3 regions of the Brevibacillus nitrificans genome follow, and region 2 is predicted to be linked to each of the others. Evidence: riboswitches for the same ligand, from Rfam matches in the RefSeq annotation. Region 2 holds a riboswitch; each other region holds the start of a gene.

Region 1 (8,093 bases), on a different contig from region 2:
AACCCAGGTCTGATTTATTGCTCGATCTCCGGGTACGGACAGACAGGGCCTTACAGTCACAAGGGCGGTTATGACATCATGGCGCAGGGCTTGTCCGGGCTCATGAGCATGACGGGAGAAAAGAATGGACGTCCGGTCAAGAACGGCATTGCCATACATGACATCGCCGCAGGGGTTACCGCCATCTACTCGATCATGGCTGCCTACATCCACAAAATGACGACCGGGGAAGGCCAGCATATCGATCTGTCGCTGGTGGATTCGGGACTGGCCTGGACCGTCTGGGAGTCTGCCGCTTACTTCGGAGCAGGTGAAGTTTCGAGAGCAAACGGCTCCGCCCACCGGGTGACCGCACCTTATCAGGGGTTCTCGACCAAAAACGGAAACATCCTGGTCGGCGCGGGAAATCAGAAGCTGTGGGAGAAGTTTTGCAAGGAAGTGATCGAAAAGGAAGAGCTGATCGACGACCCGCGCTTTTTGACCAACAGCGAGCGTACGGCAAATCTGCCAGAGCTGGAAACAATCATTGAGTCTGTCCTCGTCCAGCAGGATTCGCAATATTGGCTGGAAAAGCTCGATGCGGCCGGGGTGCCATCCAGCCCGATCTATCAGTATGACGAGGCTCTAAATGACCCCCATATCCGTTCCCGAGACATGGTGATCGAGTACGAGCATCCGCTGGCGGGAATGATTCAGAGTCTCGGATTTCCAGCAAAGTTTTCTCAGACGCCCGGTCAGATCAAGCGTCCTGCACCGCTGCTCGGTCAGCATACGCGCGAGGTCTTACAGGAGCTGCAGTATTCGGAAGAGACGATCCGACAGCTGGAGGAAAACAAGGTAATCTAATCGCGCATTGCGCATGAGGGGACCAGTTCCTATTTTTCAGATAAGGAGCTGGTCTTTTTTTGTGCAGAGATGACCTATGGAGCTTTTTCTCCCTTTTCCTCTCTTTCCCCGCAGCCGCCTATGCGCCCCAGCAAGGCCAACGTTTACAGAAATGTTGAAAAGCCCTTCACCGAGAGCCATAGACCTTTTGGAAGTTCATGGTACAATGAAGCCATGATCCAATCCGTTTGGGATAGGGTCCTTTTTGTACATAGACGAGGGGAACTGGTGATAGATAGATGAGAACCGAAGCGGTAGTAGACCTCTCGCCGCAGGAATGGGAAGACCTGCTGCAAGAAAAAGACGAAAAACTAAAGCGTGCCCTGCGGGATCTCGCTGATGTACGCAGAGCGCTGGACAAGTCCACCATTGTGGCGATCACGGATCATCGGGGCATTATCCAGAGCGCCAATGACCAATTTTGCCGCATATCCAAATACAGTCGAGATGAGCTGATCGGGCAGGATCACCGCCTGTTGAATTCCGGTCATCATTCCAAAGAATTTTTCAAAAGCATGTGGGCCACCATCGGATCGGGTCAAATATGGCGCGGGGAAATTAAGAATAAAGCGAAGGATGGCTCCTTGTACTGGGTTGACACGACGATTGTTCCCTTTATGAATCAGGCGGGGAAAATCTATCAGTACGTCTCTATTCGCAACGACATCACCGACCGTAAGGCAATGGAGGCAGAAATGCTGGCGAGCGAAGCCAGGTATCGGATCATCGCCGAAAATACGTCCGACATCATCTCCGTGATCAATTCGGATGGGGATTTTCTGTATTTGTCGCCTTCGCATCAAACGCTGTGGGAACACGATGTGCCAGCTGAAAAGTTTCAAAATCTGCTCGAATGGATCGTGGAAGAGGATCGGGACATCATGAGCTATGCGATCCGCTATACGTATTCCACGGGAAAAGGCTACATGGCGGAATGCCGCATCAAATCCGAGCGTGCGGTTGCGGTCTGGACGGAGACGAAGACCAGTCCGGTTTTCGACGAACAGGGCAACGTGACCAAGCTGATTCTCGTTACGCGCGATATTACGGAACGCAAGCTGACGGAGGAAATGATTCATCATTTGGCCTATCATGACTCTCTGACGGACCTGCCGAATCGCCGGATGTACGTCCAGCATCTGACAAAGGAAATCATGCAGGGCAAGCGTTTCCAGTCCAACCTGGCCGTCTTGTTTCTCGATATGGACCGTTTCAAAGACATCAATGACTCCTTCGGGCACGATATCGGAGATCTGCTGCTGGTCGAAATGGCGAAGCGTCTAAAGTCCTGCATACAGCCGTCAGACATGGTGGCACGTTTGGGCGGGGATGAATTCACGATCCTGCTAGGCCAGCAGGGCGACTCCAAGCGAGCGGAGGAAGTCGCGGACTTGATCATGGGACAGCTGCAGAAGCCGTTCGAGCTCAGTGGACATCTGGTGAATATCTCGTGCAGCATCGGGATTGCGCTGTTTCCGCAGGATGGCGATACAGCGGAGGACCTGCTGAAACGAGCCGACACCGCCTTGTATTCCGTGAAATCGCAAGGACGCAACGGATATTCGTTTTTCGATCCAACGATGGAGGCAAAATCTCTGGAGCGCATCCTGATGGAAAACGAGATGCGCAAAGCGATTGACCAGCAGCAATTCCACGTCTATTACCAGCCAAAAATGGATATCAGCTCCCAGAAGCTGACGGGAATGGAAGCACTCGTACGCTGGGTGCATCCGGAGCTGGGAGTCATCTCTCCAGGCAAATTCATTCCGATTGCAGAAGAGAGCGGGATGATCCTCGAGCTGGGCGAGTGGATTCTGAGAGAAGCTTGTAAGCAAAACAAGAAGTGGCATGATCAAGGGCATATGCTAAAGGTGTCCGTAAACCTATCCGCGCGGCAAATTTTCCAGAAGGATCTGGTAGAGAGAATTATAGGGGTATTGGAAGAGGTTGGGCTGTCGGCACAGTGGCTGGAGCTGGAAATTACCGAGAGCATTTTTGTCAAAATGGAAGAAGCGACGGCAGTTCTCAAGCAGCTGCGTGAAGCGGGCATTCACATCTCGATCGATGATTTCGGGACTGGCTACAGCTCCTTTAGCTACATCAAGAGCTTGCCAGTGGATACAATCAAAATAGACGCATCGTTTATTCGGGATATTCACCATAATCAGGAGAGTCAGGCGATCGTGAAGGCGATTGTGACGATTGCGGACAGTTTGCAGATGAACGTCATCGCGGAAGGCATCGAGCTGGATGACCAAGCAGAAGCGTTGCAGCAAAACGGCTGTGCTCACGGGCAAGGCTACCTGTTCAGCAGACCGCTGGCGACGGATGATTTTGAGCAGTTTTTAGCGGAACGAAATTGAAGACGATTGGAAAACAAGCCCCGTATATCGCGCATATACGGGCTTTTTGTTTCGCGTGCCAAATTCCCTGCTTTTCCTTTTATTTTAGTCATAATATAATCTTTTATTGGTGGGCGTATGAATTTTTTTCCAAATCGAAGACTGAGCGAGTGAGGCAGCATATATGAAATATACCGGGAGAATAACCGTTACGTTATTCGTATTGATTGTGATTTTGTTTATACGCATGATGGTTCAGTATTATCTAGGACAGCCTCCTCACTTCATTCCCATTCCAGCCTTCGTTGCCCTTGCATTTGCGTGGTTTCTTGGGAGCAAATATGACAAGTCCGTTTATTTCGCTCATCGGGATGCTTTAACGAACGTCTTTAATCGACGCTATTTTGATCGACAGGCAGATAAACAGCTCCGTTTCAGTCGGAAAAAAGGAGCGAAGCTTTGTATTTTTGTCATTGATGTAAACGATTTCAAGCAAATCAACGATCAATATGGACATGCCAAAGGGGACGAGGTCCTACAGCTCATTTCCCGCGTGTTGGCTTTACACACAGGAAAACGGGATATTTTAGCGCGTTCAGGAGGGGACGAATTTCTCCTGTTATCTCCACGGATCGATAGGCACGAGGCAGAAAATCGAATCGAGTTTTTCCACAACAAATGTGCGGAGCTTTCAAAACGTCTTCGAATCCCCGTATCCATTTCAATTGGGTATTCCATCTACCCTGACGATGCATGGAACGTAGGTGACTTGATCTTTTCTGCGGATACCCGGATGTATCGCAAGAAGAAAAAGAAAGCCAATTGATACAGGATAGCCTGCAGCCTTGGCTCAAAAAAATGTTGCTTGGGATGTTTCGTTTATTGGAAACAGGGTATTAAGTAATAGGTAAAAAGAATCAAAAACGAAAGGATTGATTTTTTTCGCTCCTTTTCACTATGTGTTCACAGACTATATAGGCAAATACGACTATAATAACTTTGATTGGTTAAAGCGCTGCAGTATTCAAAAATTATGACCTCAACTTAACTAAATGACCGTGGAAGCGATGATCTGTCATTCGTATGTGGGCACTTGAATGGCAGGGAGCGAGTAGTGCAACCGACCCTATTTGTTCGCAAAAATAAGGTCGGTTTTTTTGTGTGAAAATTTCTCTGTCTAGGATCCATCATTTGAAATTATCGGAGGTAGCTTATGTCCTTTTTTCATAAAAAATCAAAATCGTGGCAAGCGTATTTGGAGAATTCTCGTTCTACGAACATTTCCGACGTTGGTGAGCGGGTGAAAGATCGATTGGCGTTTATGGGGATCAATCAAGATACGCTCTTACATATAAAAGAAGCTGCTCACATTCTAACTCCGTACAAGGCTGAGATTGTTGGTCAGTTTTACGGGGCGATTACTTCGATGGATCATCTTCATCAGATCATTGTGCACAATTCGAGTGTGGATCGACTGCGTAAAACGATGGAGAAATACCTGGATCAGTTCCTTCTTGCAGAAGTGGACCAAGAATACGTAGCGACCAGAATCATTATTGGTCAAGTTCACAGCCGCATTCATCTGACCGCCGAGCATTTTATCTCTGCCCATCACTTATTAATTCAGATTATGACAACCATCCTGATGGAAAAACTGCACACGAAACCGGATCGGATGCTTCAGAGTGTACTATCGGTACAAAAATTGGCGGCTTTTGATCAGCAATTAATCGTGGAAGTGTACATGGAGGAGACGTTTAAGTCCTTCTTAATCGGAATATCCGACATGCTGAATCAATTGACCGAGCTGGATACGACGAAGCAGCTGATTACCGGAATGGATAAGCAGATCGAGGAAAGCCATAGTGTAACGGCGGCAACGGAAGAAATGAGTGCCTCTATTCAAGAGGTAGCGGAGCATGCAGGCAGAGTAGCCGAAAGGACGGATGAAGCTGTTCAATCGGCAGAGCAAAGTAAGCAAGTCATCAATAGCGCTCTCTTTGACATTCAACAGGTGGGCGGTGTGTACGATAAAGTTTTAGAACGCGTGACCCAGCTGAATTACGAAATCAAGCAAACGCAAGGCGTTGTGAAAATCATTCGCGAAATAGCGGATCAGACCAATTTACTCGCTTTAAATGCGAGTATTGAAGCAGCGAGAGCAGGGGAACACGGCAGAGGCTTTTCCGTTGTAGCTTCAGAGGTACGAAAGCTGGCTGAACATACGAAGGAGCAGATCGCTCTGATTACAGCCAATATGGACTCTTTGCAAAGAGTTTCCGAGCATGTGACCCAGCAAATCGGTGAAACCGGAAAACTGGTAGAGCAAAGCGTGAAGGAAGCACAATTTGCCGACTCAGAGCTGCAAACCATCGTTTCCACGATGCAGGAAATCAATCAATCCACTTCCCAAATTGCCGCGATGACCGAAGAACAAACGTCTTCTGTGATGGATATCGCCTATCGAAATTCCATTATTTTTGATCTGAGCGCGCACTCACAAGAAGTTGCCAAGCAAACGGCAGAAATCATCTTTGAACTCAGCAAGAAAATGGATGAATACCGAAATACCTTCTTTAGCATCAATGTGAGGCTGAATTATAAAGACATTATCCGAGTCGCGAAAACGGACCATCTTCTCTGGAAATGGAAGATCTATAACATGCTATTAGGTATGGAAAATATCGATGCCAAGCAAGCAGCCTCTCACAAAAACTGTAGACTTGGGGCCTGGTATTATGGCCAGTTGCCGCAACGAGTCAAAGACCAGCCTTCCTTTAGACAACTTGAAGAACCGCATAAGGCTGTCCATCAGTTTGCCATGCAAGCAGTAGAATCCTATGAAAAAGGCAATCTGCTAGGTGCGCAGCAAGCGTTTGAACAGCTTCAAGAAGCTTCTCACCATGTCATTACGCTGCTTTCACAACTAGAATCCGAACTATAACTTTTGGGTTATAGCGCAATCATGCACGTGTCACCCTACCTGTCCCCTTGCCCTGCGCAAGGGGGATCTTCAAATCGAAATTCAAATCAGGAGGAGGAGGGATGATGAATGCAGTGATTCAGTCCACTCTTTCAAATATCGCGATCATTTTTTTCATGCATTTATGCATGGTGGAAATACTCAACAATGAGAATAGACTCACTCCTTCCTTCGCTCAAATCGGCAGGATAATCGTCATATCCTCCTCGGTCATCGGTATGTTTTATCTTCCTATTCAATATGGGGAATATCGATTTGATCTCCGCCTCATTCCATTAGTATTTTTTTCTGTCAGGTGGGGGTGGGAACTAGCGATTCCGACTTTACTCATAACAGCTCTTTGGAGGCTGGTTTTGGGGGGAGAGGGTTCCGTTCCCGGTGTTGTTTTTGGCATGATTCTTCCTGTTTTCGTCGCTCTTGTGTATCGATCCATCCAAGGCGCTGGCCTTCATCCGGTCTCGATAGTCTTTTTATTTACCATAGGCTGGTTCATTTCTGATATCCCCATCATTATTTTCGTGCCCGATGGCTGGAGTGTTTTCAAGGAGATCTTTCTTGTCCGTTATGCTTCTTATGTGCTGACAGCCTTGCTTCTTTGCCTATTTATTGTCAATGCCGAAAGAGATCGAAGGGTAAAGAAAAAACTGCAATATGATGCAGATCATGACCCTTTAACAGGGCTATATAATATTCGGTACTTTCAAAAGGCAGTAAAAGCGTTCACCAAATCTACGAAGCAAATGTTTATTGTCATGATTGATGTTGATCGTTTTAAAACGATTAATGATACATATGGTCATGTAACGGGTGACTTGGTCTTAAAAGGGGTTTCCAATGTGATAGCAGAGGTTGCATATGCGTATGATGCCAATAATGTAGTCGTGGGAAGGTACGGCGGTGAAGAGTTTATTCTATTCTTGGCTGTTGATCAAAAGGAAACGATGGTCTCCCTGGTGGAAGCTGTTCGGGAAAGGGTAGAAACAAGCTCGTTTTATACAGAAAAGGGAACGCATTTGCTGAAAGTGACGGTTTCCATCGGTGTCTCGCAAATGACGGACTGTAAGATGTTTCAAAAAGCGGTTGAACAAGCCGATAAGTCCCTTTACGATTCCAAAAAAAATGGGCGGAACCAAACAAACTATGCGAGGGACATATAAGGATTACCCCAGGATGATTGGAATGGAAACGGTAAGGGAGGAGGCTTTCCTAGGATGCGAGGATCAGTTGAGCTTGTGATAAAGAACCGTTGGATTAGCATATTTTCCTTGTTCTTTCTCGGTGCTGTCTTATTCTTTCAGCAAGAGTGGTACGGCTATTTTGGAAAAGATAATTATGTGATGATTCACCTAATGATCGAAATTCTTTTAATTGTTTCATCGATTGCAATCGCGATTCAGGCATGGATGTTTTTTCCCCATGTCTTTTCTCAAAAACGACTTTGGATGGGCGCTATTTTCCTGTCAGTTGGGGTGCTAGAGATATTCCATGCCCTTTCCTATAAAGGAATGCCATACTTTCTATCGGAAAGCTCTGCCTATAAGGCGACTTGGTTTTATTTGCTCTCCCGTCTGACCCTTGCGATCGGGCTGCTGCTTTTCGTGTTTGCAAAAGAAAAGCAGGCACTGCCTTTTCATAGATGGATGGCCTACTGCGTTTCTCTTGCCTATTCTCTGATCTGGATATTCATAATTTTTGATCCCAATCAGCTTTTGCCTGAGGTGGTCGTAGAAGGTGCAGGCACTACTGCTGTTAAAAATACGCTGCAGTATTTGGCCATTTTGATTCAGTCGTTATGTATATTTTTTTGTTTGAAGACACTTCGTTCATCATCTACTCTGCATCTCATGCTGCTGGTTGGCTCCGTGTATTTGATCATCAGTGAT
Region 2 (8,093 bases):
ATCGTTGTACGTCAGATACGGGTAGTCGACGCGGCCAAAGGAACCGTTCGGATAATAAGCGTAATGGAGATCGCCATTTTGGACGATCCATTTGGACCCGAGATTGACCACGCCGCCAAGCATGATATCCGCCAAATCTTTGTCCGTTGGATTGCCAAACTGCAAATAGCTTCTGTACAAGAAGTTGATCTCTGCCAGCTGATGGTTGAGAGAAACGTGTGTATCAGATGGTTTCCCTACTAATGCGTAGTCGGCTACCAGCCAGCCTGGACGATCGCCTTCGATCACATAATGGTTCCCTACCGCATGCTGTTGGAAAAAGAGCGCGTATCTTTGGGTAGATTCACAAAATTCCGCCTCTTGATATTGGATGCATCCCTGGAGCATTAAGCCTGCCGCTCCCGTATTAAAGCGAGTATCGTAGAAGCCTTCCGTTATGCCGTAATCCTCCCGCAGCCACTCCGAGCGAGGAAGGGACTTCCAGTAGCCTAGCTGATCCTGCTGTTTGAGGCTTGCTTTTAGCATCACGTATCCCATCTCTCGTGCTGCCTTGCTTCCGCCCGTGTACATGAAGGAGTGCAGGACATAGTTTTCCGGTATACGCCAGTAGGAAGTATCCGTATACGGCACATAAGTCGAAGGACTCTTGTAATAGTACCCGTCATACAGCCATTTGGCATTATCCGTCACATCCAGGCTGAGCCAGATGCTGTCCAGCTTTTCTTGGCCCCATACAACGAGCGGCTCGGGAGATTCCAATGCCCACATTTCGCTCACGTGACCGGCTCGTATCGGCAAGCTGGCCTCTAGTACATAGCCCCCTGCGGATTTCCGTACGGTAACGGGAAGTGCCATATCCTTTTTTTCGTTGATTGTCCCGTTGCCCATGGGCGCATACACGATCGGCGCTCCCAGCCAGATCGACTTGCCCTCTGTTTCGATGAAACCTGAGGCGAGCGGGAGTGTATGAAGGTCACGCAGCGGTACGATTGCCCAGTAGGGCTGCTTGTTCTCCGCGATCGCACGGTAACGAAACGTCGCCTGATCACCGCGAACCGGGATCTTCACGACATACGGCTGCTGATTTTGCTGAGCGGTCAGCTGGTGAATCCAGTACACGCCGCCATCGCCAAATTTGATTTCCTGCTTTTTATGTGTTCCACCTTTGATCGCTTCGCTCGTTTCCTTTTCTACCGGCTTTGTCCAAGGACGAGGTCCATCGTCGGCACTGGTCTCGCCTGGAGCGAACATGAATGACGTTAGGAGCGTAGCTATTACGAGAAGCATGCTTACGCGCTTGATCATGATATCCCCCTATCCATCCATTAATCGAAAAGTCGGATACAATTAGAAAACGTGGCTCCAAGCTTTGTGGCGGAGCCTTAGTGGCACTTATACTGGCTAAGAATCTTATAAATTCTTACTGTACCAAAAAACGTCCCTCTCCTGTATGACACCAGGGAGGGACGTTTCGTTACATGAAACAAGCTTTTTTATTTGGATTGGAACGCTTCTTCGGCCAAGTCAGCCAGCTTTTGCGTATTGTCGCTGACCTCTATCATCGTCGCGGAAATCTGCTCTGTAGCCGTTGCCTGACTTTCCATCGTCTGATTGATCAGCTCGATGGATGTCTGCAGATGCACGATCAGCTCTCGAATGGAATCGGTCGTATGTTTGATTTTCTCTGCATTTTCGCGGGAGTTGCTCGCCATGTTGCGCACTTCGTTGGCCACGACGGCAAATCCACGCCCCGCTTCCCCTACCCGCGCTGCTTCGATGCTCGCATTAAGCCCCAGAATGTTGCTTTGGTCCGCAATCTTTTTCACAGCCAGCGCGATTTGCTCGATCTCCCCGGTACTGTCGCTGACGTCTTTGGCCTGAACGGAGATGGCGCGCATCTGCTCGTTTAATTTGCCGATTTCGGACGCCATGCTATTTGTCGTCGCACTTACCTGTTCTACGACACTGGAGAGATTAGCCGTAATCTCGTACAGAACATTTGCCCGCTCCATGCTGGAACCGATGCCGACGCCCCCGACTACACGCCCTTGCTTGTCATGAAGTGGAACAGCACGGGCAATCAGGGGAAACCCGAACAGCTCCTTGGGCACGATCATCGATTGATGCGTATTCGTACGGATGGCAGTCGTAATGATATCTCCCTCTTGCAAAGGATCGCCAGGTGACACCTGCAGAGCAAATGTCTTCCCCGGAATATTCATCAGCAGCTTCTCTGTATCATAGACACCCACCGTAACATCATCGGAAATCAAGTCGTTCAGATACGGAGCCACTTTCATAAAAGCCTCTAGCAATTCTGCCGTTTCTGCGGATTCGGACGGTTCTGTCGGTTGAGTGCTGTCCGCCGCTTCCCACGTTTGTTCCTGATCTGTTTGTTCCCATTCTTCCACTGTCTTCATCGCTGACCACCTAACTCTACATGATTAATAAGGAAATTGACGAGGCTTATGCTGAACGGAGATCCACTTGAGCGTCGAAAACTCTTCCAGGCTCCACTGCCCATTCAAACGTCCCAGACCGGAATGCTTTTCTCCGCCAAACGCGACAATCGGCTCGTCGTTAATCGTACCGTCGTTGATATGGATCATCCCGGTCTCGATTCGCTTCGCCATCTGTGCTCCACGCTCCAGATCGCGCGTATGAATCGCTCCTGAGAGTCCAAATGGCGTTTCGTTTGCCATCTGAACCGCTTCCTCTTCGGACGCAAATTTGAAAATGCATACCGCAGGTCCAAACAGCTCCTTGGAGGCGATGGCCATATCGGTTGTGACATCCGTCAAAATGGTGGGAGCTACGACGTTTCCTGTTACCTCGCCCTTCAAGATCGGAGTCGCTCCCTCCCTGATCGCCTCCTCAATGGTGCTCATCAGGCTCTTCACCTGACGATCATTGATCAAGGGACCGATGACGGTGTCCGGATCGTACGGGTCTCCCACTTTCAGCGAGGACACTTTCTTCACGTATTGATCGAGGAACGGATCGTATACGTCTTGATGGACGAGCACACGGTTGGCTGACATGCAAATTTGGCCTTGGTGAGTAAAACGGCTGAACACCGCTGCGTTGACAGCGTACTCGATATCCGCATCCTCCAGTACGATAAGCGCACTGTTTCCGCCCAGCTCCAGAATCGCCTTTTTGAAATGCTTGGCAGCGACCTGTGCGATATGGCTGCCTACCTGGCTGGAGCCTGTGAAAGAGAGAATGCGCGGAATCGGATGCTCCACAAATCCATCTCCGATTTCCGAGATGTCCGTTACGATTACGTTGATCAAGCCTTTGGGAAGGCCAGCCTCTTCAAAGATTTTTCCGATGAGCGTACCACCCATGATCGGCGTATGCTCATGCGGCTTCAGCACAACGCCGTTTCCTGCCCCCAGAGCCGGAGCTACAGATTTCATGGACAGATAGAACGGGAAGTTGAAGGGGCTGATGACCCCTACTACTCCTGCTGGAATGCGATACAGCCTGTTTTCTTTTCCGTCGACAGGAGATGGGAGAATTTTGCCTTCCATGCGCACGGGGAATGTCGCCGCTTCCCGGATAATGTCCTTCACCAGACCGATTTCAAAAAACGCTTTGAGGCGTGTCCCACCGAGCTCTTTGATAATGATGTCGATGATTTCTTCTTCGTGAGCATCGATGTAGTCCACCGCACGCTCCAAAATCCGCGACTTGACATAGGGATTCACTTCATCCCATTCCTTTTTTGCACGAGCAGCGGCTTGATAGGCCTCGTCGATATCCTGCAAGCTAGCCATTTGGAATTCGGTAATGACTTCACCGTTGTACGGATTGAGATCCGGCAGCTTCCGTGAAGCGAGTCCGTCCCTCCATTCCCCATTGATGAATTGCTTGTTCAAAGCTTGTAGAATCGACATATCCCTTCTCCTCTCCCTTGTCCAAAAAAATAACGGCCCCCATCGCCAGAAGGGAGCCGTTAGACAGCATGAAAAAACCTGCTAGTTGGCAACCCGGCTGCCATAGAGAAGATCCGTAGGCCCGTGGCTTTGCGTCCCCACCTTTCAATGGGTTTGCCCATTCATAGCGAATGTTTTGTCGAATTGTCAAGTTACAGGAATTTTTTGGTTAGTCCACTTTCGATTATAGACTTCTCGATTGAATAGTCAAATAAAAAATAGGTAAGGCAGTCATACTTTAAAAAGCTATTCGGAGAGTACGCGCTTTCCATCCTCTATACTCTCTTGCAGCAGCTGCGCCACTTCCTCCGATCTGCTCACGTGCAAAGCCAGATCCTGATTTAAATCACCCAGCAGCAGAACGGCTTCCCCTACCTGCTTGGCTACTTCATCCGCAAACTGCTTTTGATGCTCGATGATTTGCATGACACCGGAAACTTCTACGCTTACCTCGTGGAAAGCCAGTACAATTCCCTCCATCTTGCCGGAGGCATCTCGGCTGATCGACAGGCCGTTTTTGATCGCTGAACTGTTCTTTTCGCTGTTCGCCAGCGCTTCTTTTGTCTCTTCCTGAATTTTTCCGATCAGCTCTGCGATTGTCTTGGTCGAATTCGCTGTCATTTCTGCCAGCTTGCGCACTTCATCTGCTACCACGGCAAAGCCTCTGCCCTGCTCACCAGCACGTGCAGCCTCGATCGCTGCATTCAGTGCCAGCAAATTGGTTTGGTTGGCGATGTCGCTGATCACCTTGACAATGCTGGTGATCTCCGAGGAACGATCCTCGAGCCGGCTCATGGAGCGCGCCGTATTGACTGACTCTGCATCCAAGAGACTCATCACTTCGACTACTTCCGTCATCGCGGATTTTCCCGCTTCTGCACGCTGCATAGATTGCTGGCTGATGGTAGTCAGGCGTTCCCCCCGAACATGCAGCTGGCTCGCTGATTCGTCATCACTTTCGTTAATCGACTTGATGGTTTCGATGACGCCTTTCATTTGGGCAACCAGTTGTATGAGTTTCCCATGCTGGGCATTTACTTCCCCATTTTGCGAAAGAGCTTCTCCCATCTGTTCATAAAGGGCTTGCAGCTCATTCTTCCACACATCTTGACTTTGTGTTTCCTCTGTTGCAATCGCTACTGCTGTCTGTGCTTCTGCCTGACCTTTTTCTTTCTTCCAGAACATGTTTCTACTCTCTCCTTTGCCATCAAACCATTAGTCTTCACGACGAGCAAATTGACGGGATTCGATAATCCCTGGATGCTGCTTTGCCAATGTCAGCAGGTTTTCCAGAAAATAATAATGGCCCTCCAACAATTCCACGTCCTTGCGCTCGAATTGCTTGACCTGCAAATACTGCTGCATTTCCAGAGCATAGCGTTCCAGCTTGTTGTGGAAGTCGTTGGCACGTAGCATTTGTTCGATTTCGGGGTACTCCGTCTTCAATCGATTGATTTCACTGTACACCCTGCTGCCTTCTAAAATCATCTGATAGGCGACGCGCTCCATCGAAGCACCCGTAGCCGCTTCCTGTTCCGCACGCTCCTCGCGCAATGCGGACAAGTACGTGATAAAATGGTAGACAGTCAAGAACAATGGGCCTAAAAATAAGATGATCCCTGCTTTGTAGACATGCTGATTGGACAAGTTGCTGATGAGCAGGAACAAGTGAAACAGAATCGCTCCCAGCCATACGTAGATAATGACCTGGTGATTGATCTTCCCAACCCTTTGCCCGCGAGAAAATACAAACGTAAGCCCTAGCAGATAAAAGGCAAGCAAGGTAAAGCTGGCGGAAAACAGCGCCATCTCCATCTCCTGCAGCCAATCTGCGTCGGCGGGAATCTCGATCAAAAATTCAAAAGCAAGCACCAGCAGTGAGAAAAGCAACCCCATGATCCAAAACCGGCTGACTTCCGAGTCGTTCCTCCGCCGGGAGCGGTAGCGTTCCGCACGGGATCCTTTCATATGCTCTCACCTCATTTTCTAAGATTCGCCATGATTCTATCTTTTCCTCTACCCATCGGCCAAATTCTGACAACGGAGGCTTCTATGACACAATCTTTACCTATTGCTTTTACAGAACGGATGCGGGCCCTGCTGCAGGACGAGTACGACGCATTCGCCGCTTCATACGAACAACCCGTCTTTCACGGTTTGCGCGTGAACCCTCTGAAAATCGAGCGCGAACGCTTTCTCGCCCTCACCCCCTTTCCTGTGGAGCCGGTTGCGTGGTGTGCCAACGGCTTTCGCTATCAAGAAGGGATGAGACCGGGCAAGCATCCGTATCATTCCGCCGGCTTGTACTATTTGCAGGAACCCAGCGCCATGTCGGCTGCAGAATGTCTGGAGGCACAGCCTGGCGAAACCATCCTGGATTTGTGCGCAGCACCCGGCGGAAAGTCCACGCAGCTCGCTGCTGCTCTGCAAGGCGAAGGTCTTCTAATCGCCAATGAAATACATCCGGTGCGCGCACGTATCCTCTCGGAAAATCTGGAGCGCTGCGGCGTGCCAAACGCAGTCGTCACCAACGAAACTCCAGAGCGGCTCATGGAACGCTTCCCTCAATTTTTCGACCGGATTCTCGTAGATGCGCCTTGCTCAGGAGAAGGCATGTTTCGCAAGCTCCCGGAAGCGATCGACGAATGGTCCCCGAATAAAGTGCTCGAATGCCACCGGATGCAAATCGATATTCTCGATGCAGCTGCGGCTATGCTTAAGCCAGGGGGGACGCTCGTGTACTCGACTTGTACGTTCGCCCCTCTGGAAAACGAGCAATCGATGACGATCTTCCTCGAGCGCCACCCGGAGTTCTCGATCATCCCGCTACCGCATCCCGAGCATTTTTCCACTGGGCACCCCGAGTGGGCAACGCCAGTCTATGATGAGCTGGCGCAAACAGCAAGGCTTTGGCCGCATTTGCTCAGCGGCGAGGGACACTACCTCGCCAAGCTGCACAAAAGCGCTGATGCCGATCAGCCGGTAGAGGTCCAGAAAAAGCGGAAAGAAAAACGAGCCAAATCAGCTCCAGCCGGACGCAAGGAAGCCATCGCTGCTTGGCGCGCCTTTGCGGCAGAGGTGCTTCCCCACCTATCGCGTCATTTGGAAGATGATCGCGCCTTCCTGCTGTTTGGTGAGCAACTTTTCTACTCACCAGCACCCGAGCTGGATTGGGACGGCATCAAAGTATTGCGTGTCGGCCTGCACCTGGGAACGGTGAAAAAGAACCGACTCGAACCTAGCCATGCGCTGGCACTTGCCCTCTCTGCGCAGGAGGTAGCACGCTCTGCTGATTTCTCCGCGGAGGATCCCGATCTGCTTCGCTATTTGAAGGGAGAAGCGCTCAGCCGGGAAGGCAGCAACGGCTGGACACTGATTACCGTAGACGGATTTTCACTGGGATGGGGAAAACAGGCGGACGGTCAGCTGAAAAACCATTATCCTAAAGGTTTGCGTTGGCTCTAGCTCTTCCTATTATCCCAAAATGCAGAAACGCCAAATAAGCCCACTGCCTGAAAAGCACGCTTGCTTTTGCGGTGGGCTTGTTTTTCTATCGATTTATCTTCCCCGACGGGTATGGCTGTCCACGACGGTAAGAGAGCCATCCCTGATATAGCGCAAGATTTTTGATACCGAGATGCCGGTTGCATTGGCAATCTGCATGGCATTCGAATTCGGGAAGCTCCTGACGTAATTTCGAATCAGTCGATATTCATCCATATCGTTTTGCCCACATACCTTGCAGGTGTATTCCCCAGGGCTCATCTCGCTGCCACATTTCAAGCAAAAATCCTTCATCGCGTGCCTCTCCTCACACCCCGTACTTTGTTGCGGTCTGCACAAAGGGTCCTATCTACCTATATTCTACCCCATTGCGTTAGGTGGAAAACACTATTTCAAAAGGACCAACGATTTTGAAAGAAAAGAACAATAGCAAACCCGATGAGAAAAATACCGACTGCGATATTCACTCGTTTCCGCCATATAGGGCGAAGCATTTTAGCCGCATAGGTACCGAGCCTGGCGATCCCTGTAAGAAACAGCAGCGTAGAGAGGACACACCCCACTGCGAAGCCAATCAGCTGGCCACCAGCCGACGTTGTTTGAGAGGAAATCAGCGAACCAAATACGCCCGCCCAAAAAAGAATAGTC
Region 3 (8,093 bases), on a different contig from region 2:
AGATGGTAGCCGAAGAGAACCGGCTGCGCACGCTGAAGATGAGTATAGCCTGGCATTACAGTGTCCAGATGCTGGTTCGCCTGCTCGATCATCGCTTCCTGCAGATACATAGCCAGCTGGATAATCTCCATCAGCTTTTCTCGGAGGAACAGGTGCATATCGAGTGCAACCTGGTCGTTGCGGCTGCGGCCGGTGTGGAGTTTTCCCCCCACCGGACCGATTTCTTCAATCAGCATCTTTTCGATATTCATATGAACATCTTCATGAGCAACGAGAAACTCCATTTGCCCATGCTCAATCTTTTCTTTTACTTTTTTCAGACCAGCAATGATTTGTCGTACTTCCTCCATCGGCAGGATACCGCACTTACCCAGCATAGCGACATGTGCTAGGCTACCGACGATGTCCTGACGCCACATCTTCTGGTCGAAAGAGATAGAAGCAGTATACTCTTCTACGAGCTGATTCGTCGGCTTCGTGAAGCGTCCTCCCCAGAGTTTCATTGCTTGATCGCATCCTTTTCGTCCAAAATCTTGATGTCTGTATTCATGTTCTCATGCAAGACACCTTCGTTTACTTGTGCGTATACCTTGGTTGGCAGACCCCACAGCTTGATGAAGCCGAGCGCTGCTTTGTGGTCGAATTGGTCGCCTGCATTGTAGGTAGCCAGCTCGTGGCTGTACAGCGAGGAAGCGGATTTGCGGCCCACTACGATCGCATGACCTTTGTGCAGTTTCACACGTACGATACCTGTTACGTGTTTTTGAGTTTCTTCAATGAATGCTTGAACTGCATTGCGGATCGGCGAGTACCAGAGACCTTCATAGATCACCTGTGCCAGCTTTTGCTCCACGATAGGTTTGAACGATGCTACCTCGCGAGGCTGGGTCAGGAACTCGAGCTCACGGTGAGCAAGGATCAATGTAGTTGCAGCAGGTGTTTCATATACTTCACGGGATTTGATACCGACCAAGCGGTTTTCTACGTGGTCGATACGGCCCACACCGTGGTTACCAGCGATTTTGTTCAGCTTCAGAATCAGCTCGGACAATGGCAGCTCTTCACCGTTCAGTGCAGTTGGCTTCCCTTGTACGAAAGTGATTTCGATTTCTTCTGCTTCCTCTGGTGCATCTGCAATGGATTTTGTCAGATCATACGCACCTTCTGGTGGAGCAGCCCAAGGATCTTCCAGTACGCCGCACTCGCAGCTTCTGCCCCACAGGTTTTGGTCGATGCTGTACGGATTGTCCAGATCGATCGGGATTGGAATATTGTTCTTTTTCGCATACTCGATCTCTTCGTCACGAGTCCAGCCCCACTCACGCACTGGAGCTACGATTTTGATATCTGGGTTCAACGCTGTGAAGGAGACGTCAAAACGTACTTGGTCGTTTCCTTTCCCTGTGCAGCCGTGAGCAACCGCTACAGCGCCTTCTTTTTCTGCGATCTCTACCAGTACGCGCGAAATCAGGTAACGGGACAGCGCAGATACCAGCGGATATTTTCCTTCATACATCGCGTTTGCTTTCAATGCAGGCAATACGAACTCTTCTGCAAATGCTTCCTTCGCATCAACGACGATGGATTTCAGCGCACCGACTTGCAGCGCTTTTTTCTGTACGAAATCCAGGTCTTTGCCTTCCCCTACATCCAGTGCCACCGCAATTACATCAAAGTTGTATGTTTCTTGGAGCCATTTAATTGCTACGGATGTATCTAAGCCGCCCGAGTAGGCCAACACAATTTTATCTTTTGCCATCGTTCTCTCTCCCTGTTCCGAAGATTTATTCATGTGAGTAATTATACAAACGAACTAATAAAAATACAACCACTTTTCTTATTTGTCCTCTACTTTTTCCCCGTGCAATTTTAGGAAGACAGAAACAAAGCAGCCGGACCTGTGAGAAAGCTAAGCTGCACCAAGGTTTTGGTGTAGCCATAGCTTCTTGTGTACGGGATGGAAAAATAGAATCCTCCCCGTACAGGATCACTCGTCCGGCTGTTTTATGCTCTATTATTCATGCTTTGTATACGATACCTGAGGGACAAACTCTGCACCCTTATGCTTGCGAATCCACTCCAGCTCAGCTAACGCCAGGCGCTCGAAATTCTCTGCGATATGGATGTCCCCCTCCTCTCTCCAGGAGGCGATGATCGGATACATCCGACTGTAAAATCCATTGATATACCACATATCAAACAAGAGATCTGGATGTATAAGACCGTTTTTATGCAAAACACCAACCATTTCAAAAAAACCGTAGAGCGTCGTAAACTGCGAGAATTCTTCACCCGTTCGTGGATACTTCTCCCAAAATACTTCGGGTGCGATTTCTTCCTTTTGCCCTAGAACGGCTGTAAACCAAGCTCTTGCTTTCCTGAGCCGCTCTGATTCGTACTGCTCGTAAAGCTTTACCATCATTTCTGCGTCTTGATAGGTAGGAATCATCTCTCCATCACCTCATCGACATTTCCATTCTCTACCAGTATGTCTGCTATTGATTCTTGATGCAAGCGAACAACGCATGTGCTTCCCAAAAACAAAAACAGCTACAGAAAAGGCATCGTTAATGGATCGCCTCCTGTAACTGTTTTTGGCTTTGGGTTTCTTGGCTGATAATGCTTTCCAATTCTTCCCGTGGCAGTCTTTCTACAATCTCGATGAAATGAGCTGCCAGTATCTCATCAAACTGAGTGCCCGATCCACGTCTGATTTCATTTAGCGCTTCCTCAACAGGCAGGCCTTTTCGATACGGTCGATCAGCAACCATCGCGTCAAACGCATCAGAAATCGCCAATATTTTCGCCATCAACGGAATCTCATCACCGGCGAGCCCATCCGGATAGCCCTTACCATCAATTCGTTCATGATGAGAACGAATCGCCGGAAGCAACTCCTTGAACATTCCCGCCTGCAAAATGATCTCGTACCCGATGACGGTATGCTGTTTGATTCTGTCGTATTCCTCAGGCGTCAATCTGCCCTTTTTATTCAGAATTTCATCTTCAATACCTATTTTCCCGATATCATGCAAAATGCCGCCTACGTATATTTCTTCGACCTTCTCGGATGACATCCCTATTTTCCTGGCGATTTCTCTGCCCCAGTGGGCGACCCTTTGTGAATGTCCGCTTGTGTAACGATCCCTTGCATCAATAGAGGCAGCCATTGTAGTCAAAAAGCGATGGTTAAATGATTTTGCTTCTTCAACCTTTTGATGAAGCTTTTGAATACTATCGTAGTAATGATGGAATACAACGCTGATCGTAATAAATGCAACCATCATGGGAATTAGCGTAAGCGGGCCGTATGACTCAACTAAACGCGCGCCCACTCCAGCCAATATCATCAGCAGTAAATATGTAGAAGTAAAGCCTCTTGCCATGTCTTTTATCGTTGTAATCCAATTGCTTTTATAAAAATAGGAAATACCCAGCCCACAGAGAGTGAGGTTTACGAACCAGTAAATGACCGCTAAAAAAAGATCTGTAATGATTGGAGAAAATGCCTCAAAACTTCCTAGCCAATTTTTCAATTGGTCTACTACCCAGATAGTCATCATTAACTGACCAATATTGGCCAAAGCTTTAGATGGGTTAAACCGAATCAAAAAACCAATAATCAGCGCTTCAATAACCGCAGACCATACACCGACCCAAGAGCCAAAGAGTAGGATACCCGAAAAAATCACAGCGTTATTTAAGGTTAATATCGTATTTGATAATCGAATCGGCGCAAAAGTAGAAAAAATGGTGAGGAGAGTATATGTACATAATACTCCCCAGTGATCACGCGGTTCCCATTCAGACAAGGAAGAAGCAAATATAAGCATGGCTGATATTGCAAAACCAAATTGCACAATAATGCCTTTTATGAAGATTAGAATATCAGCTTTTTGTCGCATAACTTTTTCCTTCTCGGAGTTGTAATAATGAGATTGGTTTATTCATTAAGCGCTGAATAAGTAAAAATGCCCCTAACATAATAAAAATGTCCCCAATACTAATAACCCGCGGAATAATAGACGGCATATAGATGACATCCGTTAAAAACGGAAGATTGGAAGCCTCCGTCAGTACATTATGCTTAAAATTTGTGCCATTAATAATTGGTTCTAGATCATACGGCAGCTTCTTTGCCTGTTCTAAATCAATTGGCATCTTCCCACCATTTGTCCATATTGCAATGGCATTTAAAAACCAACCGACCATAAAAATTCTCATATCTTCATATTTTCGATTAAACAGTAAAAAAGCCAAGATAAACACGTATGCTGCTGAAATGAAGATGCCTCCTAGTGTGTGAAAAAGCGCGGAACAAACTTGGAGTCCAATACTTATAGCTAAAAGCCATATCTTGTTAAATTTAGGGAATTCTCTGATTCTTCCCTTCCGAATCAGCGCAACTATAAACGATAAACAGATTACATCCAAAAGCATTTGGCTTTCCTCCAAGGGTTGAAGAAAAAACACCACTCATCAAAGCGGTGTTTCTTCCATGCAATTATTAGCCAATGTTGAAATTTGCAGATGTAGCTGCTACGATAGCTGCCACCATCAAGATTGCTGCGACCCATTTTTTCATATATATTTCCCCCCCTTTAAGATAGTGGAGAAAGCTGGCTTCGCTACTGGTCATAACCCAGGGGCCAAGCGACCATTTACAGCCCCTGCGCATCTTTCCTTTTCTTTTGTAAAAAGGGCGGATTCGCTACTGGCTCCATACGGACCAAGCGACCAAATACAGTCCGTACTTCTTCGCGACTTTCATACCTATATTTTACACATAAGTGACAAATTTCGGCAATCAAATATTCATAGTTTACTAGATTTTATCTATAAATAGTTCTTTTGAATTAGCCTTTCCTCACACTAGCGCGGCAAGAATTGCTTTTTGTGCATGGAGGCGATTTTCTGCCTGATCGAAAATGAAGGAGCGAGCTCCGTCAATCACGCCGGCAGTCACTTCTTCCCCGCGGTGAGCAGGCAAGCAGTGCAGGAACAAATAGCTCGGATCTGCCTGTGCGACCAGCTTTTCGTTGACTTGGTAGTTCGCGAAGGCTTTCAATCTGACTTCATTCTCTGCTTCAAAGCCCATACTGGTCCAAACGTCGGTATACACCGCATCCGCTCCGGCAACCGCTTCAGCTGGGTCATACGTCACAGTCATGTTTCCGCCGCTTTGTTTCGCGTATTCTGTCGCTTTTTGAACGATTGCGGCGTCCATTTCATAGCCGACCGGAGTCGCTACGCGCACGTCCATCCCCAAGAGGACCGCTGCCAGAACCAGTGAATTTGCTACGTTGTTGCCATCACCGACATACGCCAGCTTGATTCCCTTCAGCTTGCCTTTATGCTCCCAGATCGTGAGCATGTCAGCCAAGGCTTGGCAAGGGTGGTACAGATCGGTCAGTCCGTTGATGATCGGGATGGATGCATGCTCTGCCAGCTCTTCTACATAGGAGTGGGAGAACGTGCGGATCATGATCGCATCTACATAGCGGGACAGCACTTTCGCTGTATCGCTGATCGGCTCACCGCGGCCCAGCTGCAGTTCTTTTCCGCTCAGGAACATACCCATGCCCCCCAGCTGATACATCCCTACTTCAAAGGATACGCGGGTACGAGTAGACGCTTTGTCAAAAATCATGCCCAAGGTCTTGCCCTGCAGCGGCTGGAACGGCTGTCCCAGCTTTTGCAGTTGCTTGATGTGAGCGGCCAGATGCAGCAGCTCCATCAGTTCTTCCCCGTTGAACTCGTCGATTCTGAGCAGGTCCTTTCCTTTATGCTTGCTGAGCGGCAAGTTTGGAAAGTGTTCCAATATCTTCACTGGCTGCATGCGAGCCACCTCTTTTCTCAAGAATGGATTTCACGTACAAATCAAAGGTTTCAACTGCTGAGAACAGCGGTACACCGTGCTGCACCAGACGACCACGCAGGGCGAATCCGGTACGGCCATGACGATTTCCGATCGTCGCTGTGATCAGGGCAAAGGCTGCTTTGTCTTTTTGCAGCAGCTCGTTCAGCTTTGCCTCATTTTCGATGACATGACTGACTGCTACTCCGGTCTCTTGCAGCCATGCTGCTGTTCCGGCTGTCGCTACCAGCACGCCCCCCTCTGCTTGCAGCTGTGCGAGCGTTTTGCTGACATCTGCCTGCTTGTCGGAGTCTTTTAAGGACGCAATCACCAGATGGCCTTGCTTCCAGTCACCGTAAAAATGATCTTTGAACGCGAATGCCTTGCCAGCCGCTTCCGCAAAGGAGCGACCCAAGCCGAGCACTTCGCCTGTCGATTTCATTTCTGGACCCAAGACCGGGTCTACGCCGTTCAGCTTTACCGTTGAGAACACGGGTGCTTTTACGACCGCGAAAGGAATTTCCGGCAAGAGTCCTGTACCGTATCCCATATCCGCCAATTTCTCACCCAGTTGTGCTTGAACAGCCAGTTGAACCATTGGGATACCTGTTACCTTGCTCGTAATTGGAACTGTACGGGAGGCACGCGGATTCACTTCCAACACGTAAACTGTGCTTCCATCGATCACAAACTGGATGTTGATCAAGCCAACCGCTCCCATTTCTTTCGCGATTGCCTCGGTATAGCTCGCGATCTTCTGCTTGATTTCATCTGACAAGCCAGGAGCCGGGAACAGAGCCACGCTATCGCCGGAGTGAATTCCGGCCTTTTCAACATGCTGGAAGATTCCTGGGATAATGACGCTTTCGCCGTCGCAAACGGCATCCACTTCTGCTTCGCTGCCTGGTACGTATTTGTCCACCAGCAGCGGGAAGAACGTCTTGCTGTCAGGATGATTCAGCCAGCCGTTGATCGTCGCCTCAAGCTCGGTGAGGTCGTGAACGACAACCATCCCTTGACCGCCGATTACGTAAGACGGGCGCATCAGGACAGGGAAGCCGATTTCTTCTGCAATCGCGGTCGCGTCCTCCAGCGAGGAAACACCTTTTCCCGGGATGTGCGGGATGTCCAGCTTGCGCAGCATTTCATAGAACAGCTCGCGGTCTTCCGCACGTTCGATAGCCGACAGGGACGTACCCATCACTTTCAGCCCCGCATTTTCCAGCTTGGCTGCCAGATTGATTGCCGTTTGGCCACCGAATTGCACCATGACGCCTTCTACCTGCTCGCGCTCTGCAATATGCAGGACGTCCTCCACATGGAGTGGTTCAAAGTACAAATGGTCCGCTGTTTCATAGTCCGTACTTACCGTTTCCGGGTTGTTGTTCACCACGACAGCGGCGATCCCGTTCTTTTGCAGTGATTTGGCTGCGTGCACGGAGCAGTAGTCAAACTCAATCCCTTGTCCGATCCGGATAGGACCCGAGCCGAGCACCATGACTTTGCGGCCTTCCAAGGTAGCCACTTCATCTACACCCTGCCAGTCGGAATAATAATACGGCGTTTGCGCATCGAACTCGGCTGCGCATGTATCTACGATTTTGTAGGTCGGGGCAATGCCTGCCTGACCGCGCATATTTTTGATTTCAGCCGGCGTGCGTCCGGTCAAAGACGCGATCGTCTCATCCGCAAATCCGCGGCGCTTCGCTTCCAGGAGCAATTGCTCAGGCAGTTCGGTGCCCTCGCAGCAAGCCAGCTCGATTTCCAGATCGATGATTTTGCGAAGGCTGCGCAGGAAGAATGGATCAACCCCGGTCAAGCTGTGAAGCTCTTGCTCGGTGAAGCCCTTGCGAATGGCTTCTGCGAATACGAACAGGCGAATGTCTGTCGCTTCCTGCAGGGACAAAGACAGCTCTTCTTTTGTCCAGGTCGCCATCTCGGGACGGGACAGGTGCGTGCAGCCTTGCTCCAGGGAACGCACGGCTTTCAAGAGCCCTGCCTCCAGGTTGCGGGCGATCGACATGACTTCCCCGGTCGCCTTCATCTGCGTACCCAGCTTGCGGTCAGCCAGTGGGAATTTATCAAACGGGAAGCGCGGGATTTTTACGACGATGTAGTCCAGCGCTGGCTCGAAGCTTGCGTATGTGTAGCCCGTAATCGGATTTAGCACTTCATCCAGACCAAAGCCCAAAGCCAGCTTTGCAGCGATACGAGCGATCGGATAGCCCGTCGCTTT

What was found. Region 2 has a riboswitch for cyclic di-GMP ahead of yfmT (benzaldehyde dehydrogenase). Riboswitches for the same ligand answer to the same signal wherever they lie in the genome.
Region 1: linked by a shared signal. The riboswitch ahead of EDM59_RS13465 (methyl-accepting chemotaxis protein) and the one ahead of yfmT (benzaldehyde dehydrogenase) in region 2 are both predicted to bind cyclic di-GMP.
Region 3: linked by a shared signal. The riboswitch ahead of EDM59_RS01120 (DUF5317 domain-containing protein) and the one ahead of yfmT (benzaldehyde dehydrogenase) in region 2 are both predicted to bind cyclic di-GMP.

Annotation. Positions count from the first base shown of each region.
Region 1 is NZ_RHHU01000009.1:16,495-24,587, forward strand. It holds gene EDM59_RS13450 (CaiB/BaiF CoA transferase family protein) at 1-846, shown strand, start outside; gene EDM59_RS13455 (sensor domain-containing protein) at 1,125-3,248, shown strand; gene EDM59_RS13460 (GGDEF domain-containing protein) at 3,412-4,053, shown strand; cyclic di-GMP riboswitch class II at 4,279-4,362, shown strand; gene EDM59_RS13465 (methyl-accepting chemotaxis protein) at 4,441-6,171, shown strand; gene EDM59_RS13470 (GGDEF domain-containing protein) at 6,273-7,367, shown strand; gene EDM59_RS13475 (bifunctional diguanylate cyclase/phosphodiesterase) at 7,422-8,093, shown strand, end outside.
Region 2 is NZ_RHHU01000017.1:192,161-200,253, reverse strand. It holds gene EDM59_RS24170 (hypothetical protein) at 1-1,305, opposite strand, end outside; gene EDM59_RS24165 (methyl-accepting chemotaxis protein) at 1,494-2,300, opposite strand; gene yfmT (benzaldehyde dehydrogenase) at 2,445-3,902, opposite strand; cyclic di-GMP riboswitch class I at 3,987-4,070, opposite strand; gene EDM59_RS24155 (methyl-accepting chemotaxis protein) at 4,188-5,126, opposite strand; gene EDM59_RS24150 (hypothetical protein) at 5,157-5,909, opposite strand; gene EDM59_RS24145 (RsmF rRNA methyltransferase first C-terminal domain-containing protein) at 5,994-7,406, shown strand; gene EDM59_RS24140 (hypothetical protein) at 7,500-7,739, opposite strand; gene EDM59_RS24135 (LysE family translocator) at 7,838-8,093, opposite strand, start outside.
Region 3 is NZ_RHHU01000002.1:33,082-41,174, forward strand. It holds gene argH (argininosuccinate lyase) at 1-503, opposite strand, end outside; gene EDM59_RS01105 (argininosuccinate synthase) at 500-1,759, opposite strand; gene EDM59_RS01110 (DUF4760 domain-containing protein) at 2,015-2,449, opposite strand; gene EDM59_RS01115 (HD-GYP domain-containing protein) at 2,568-3,905, opposite strand; gene EDM59_RS01120 (DUF5317 domain-containing protein) at 3,889-4,440, opposite strand; cyclic di-GMP riboswitch class II at 4,692-4,775, opposite strand; gene argF (ornithine carbamoyltransferase) at 4,868-5,839, opposite strand; gene carB (carbamoyl-phosphate synthase (glutamine-hydrolyzing) large subunit) at 5,784-8,093, opposite strand, start outside.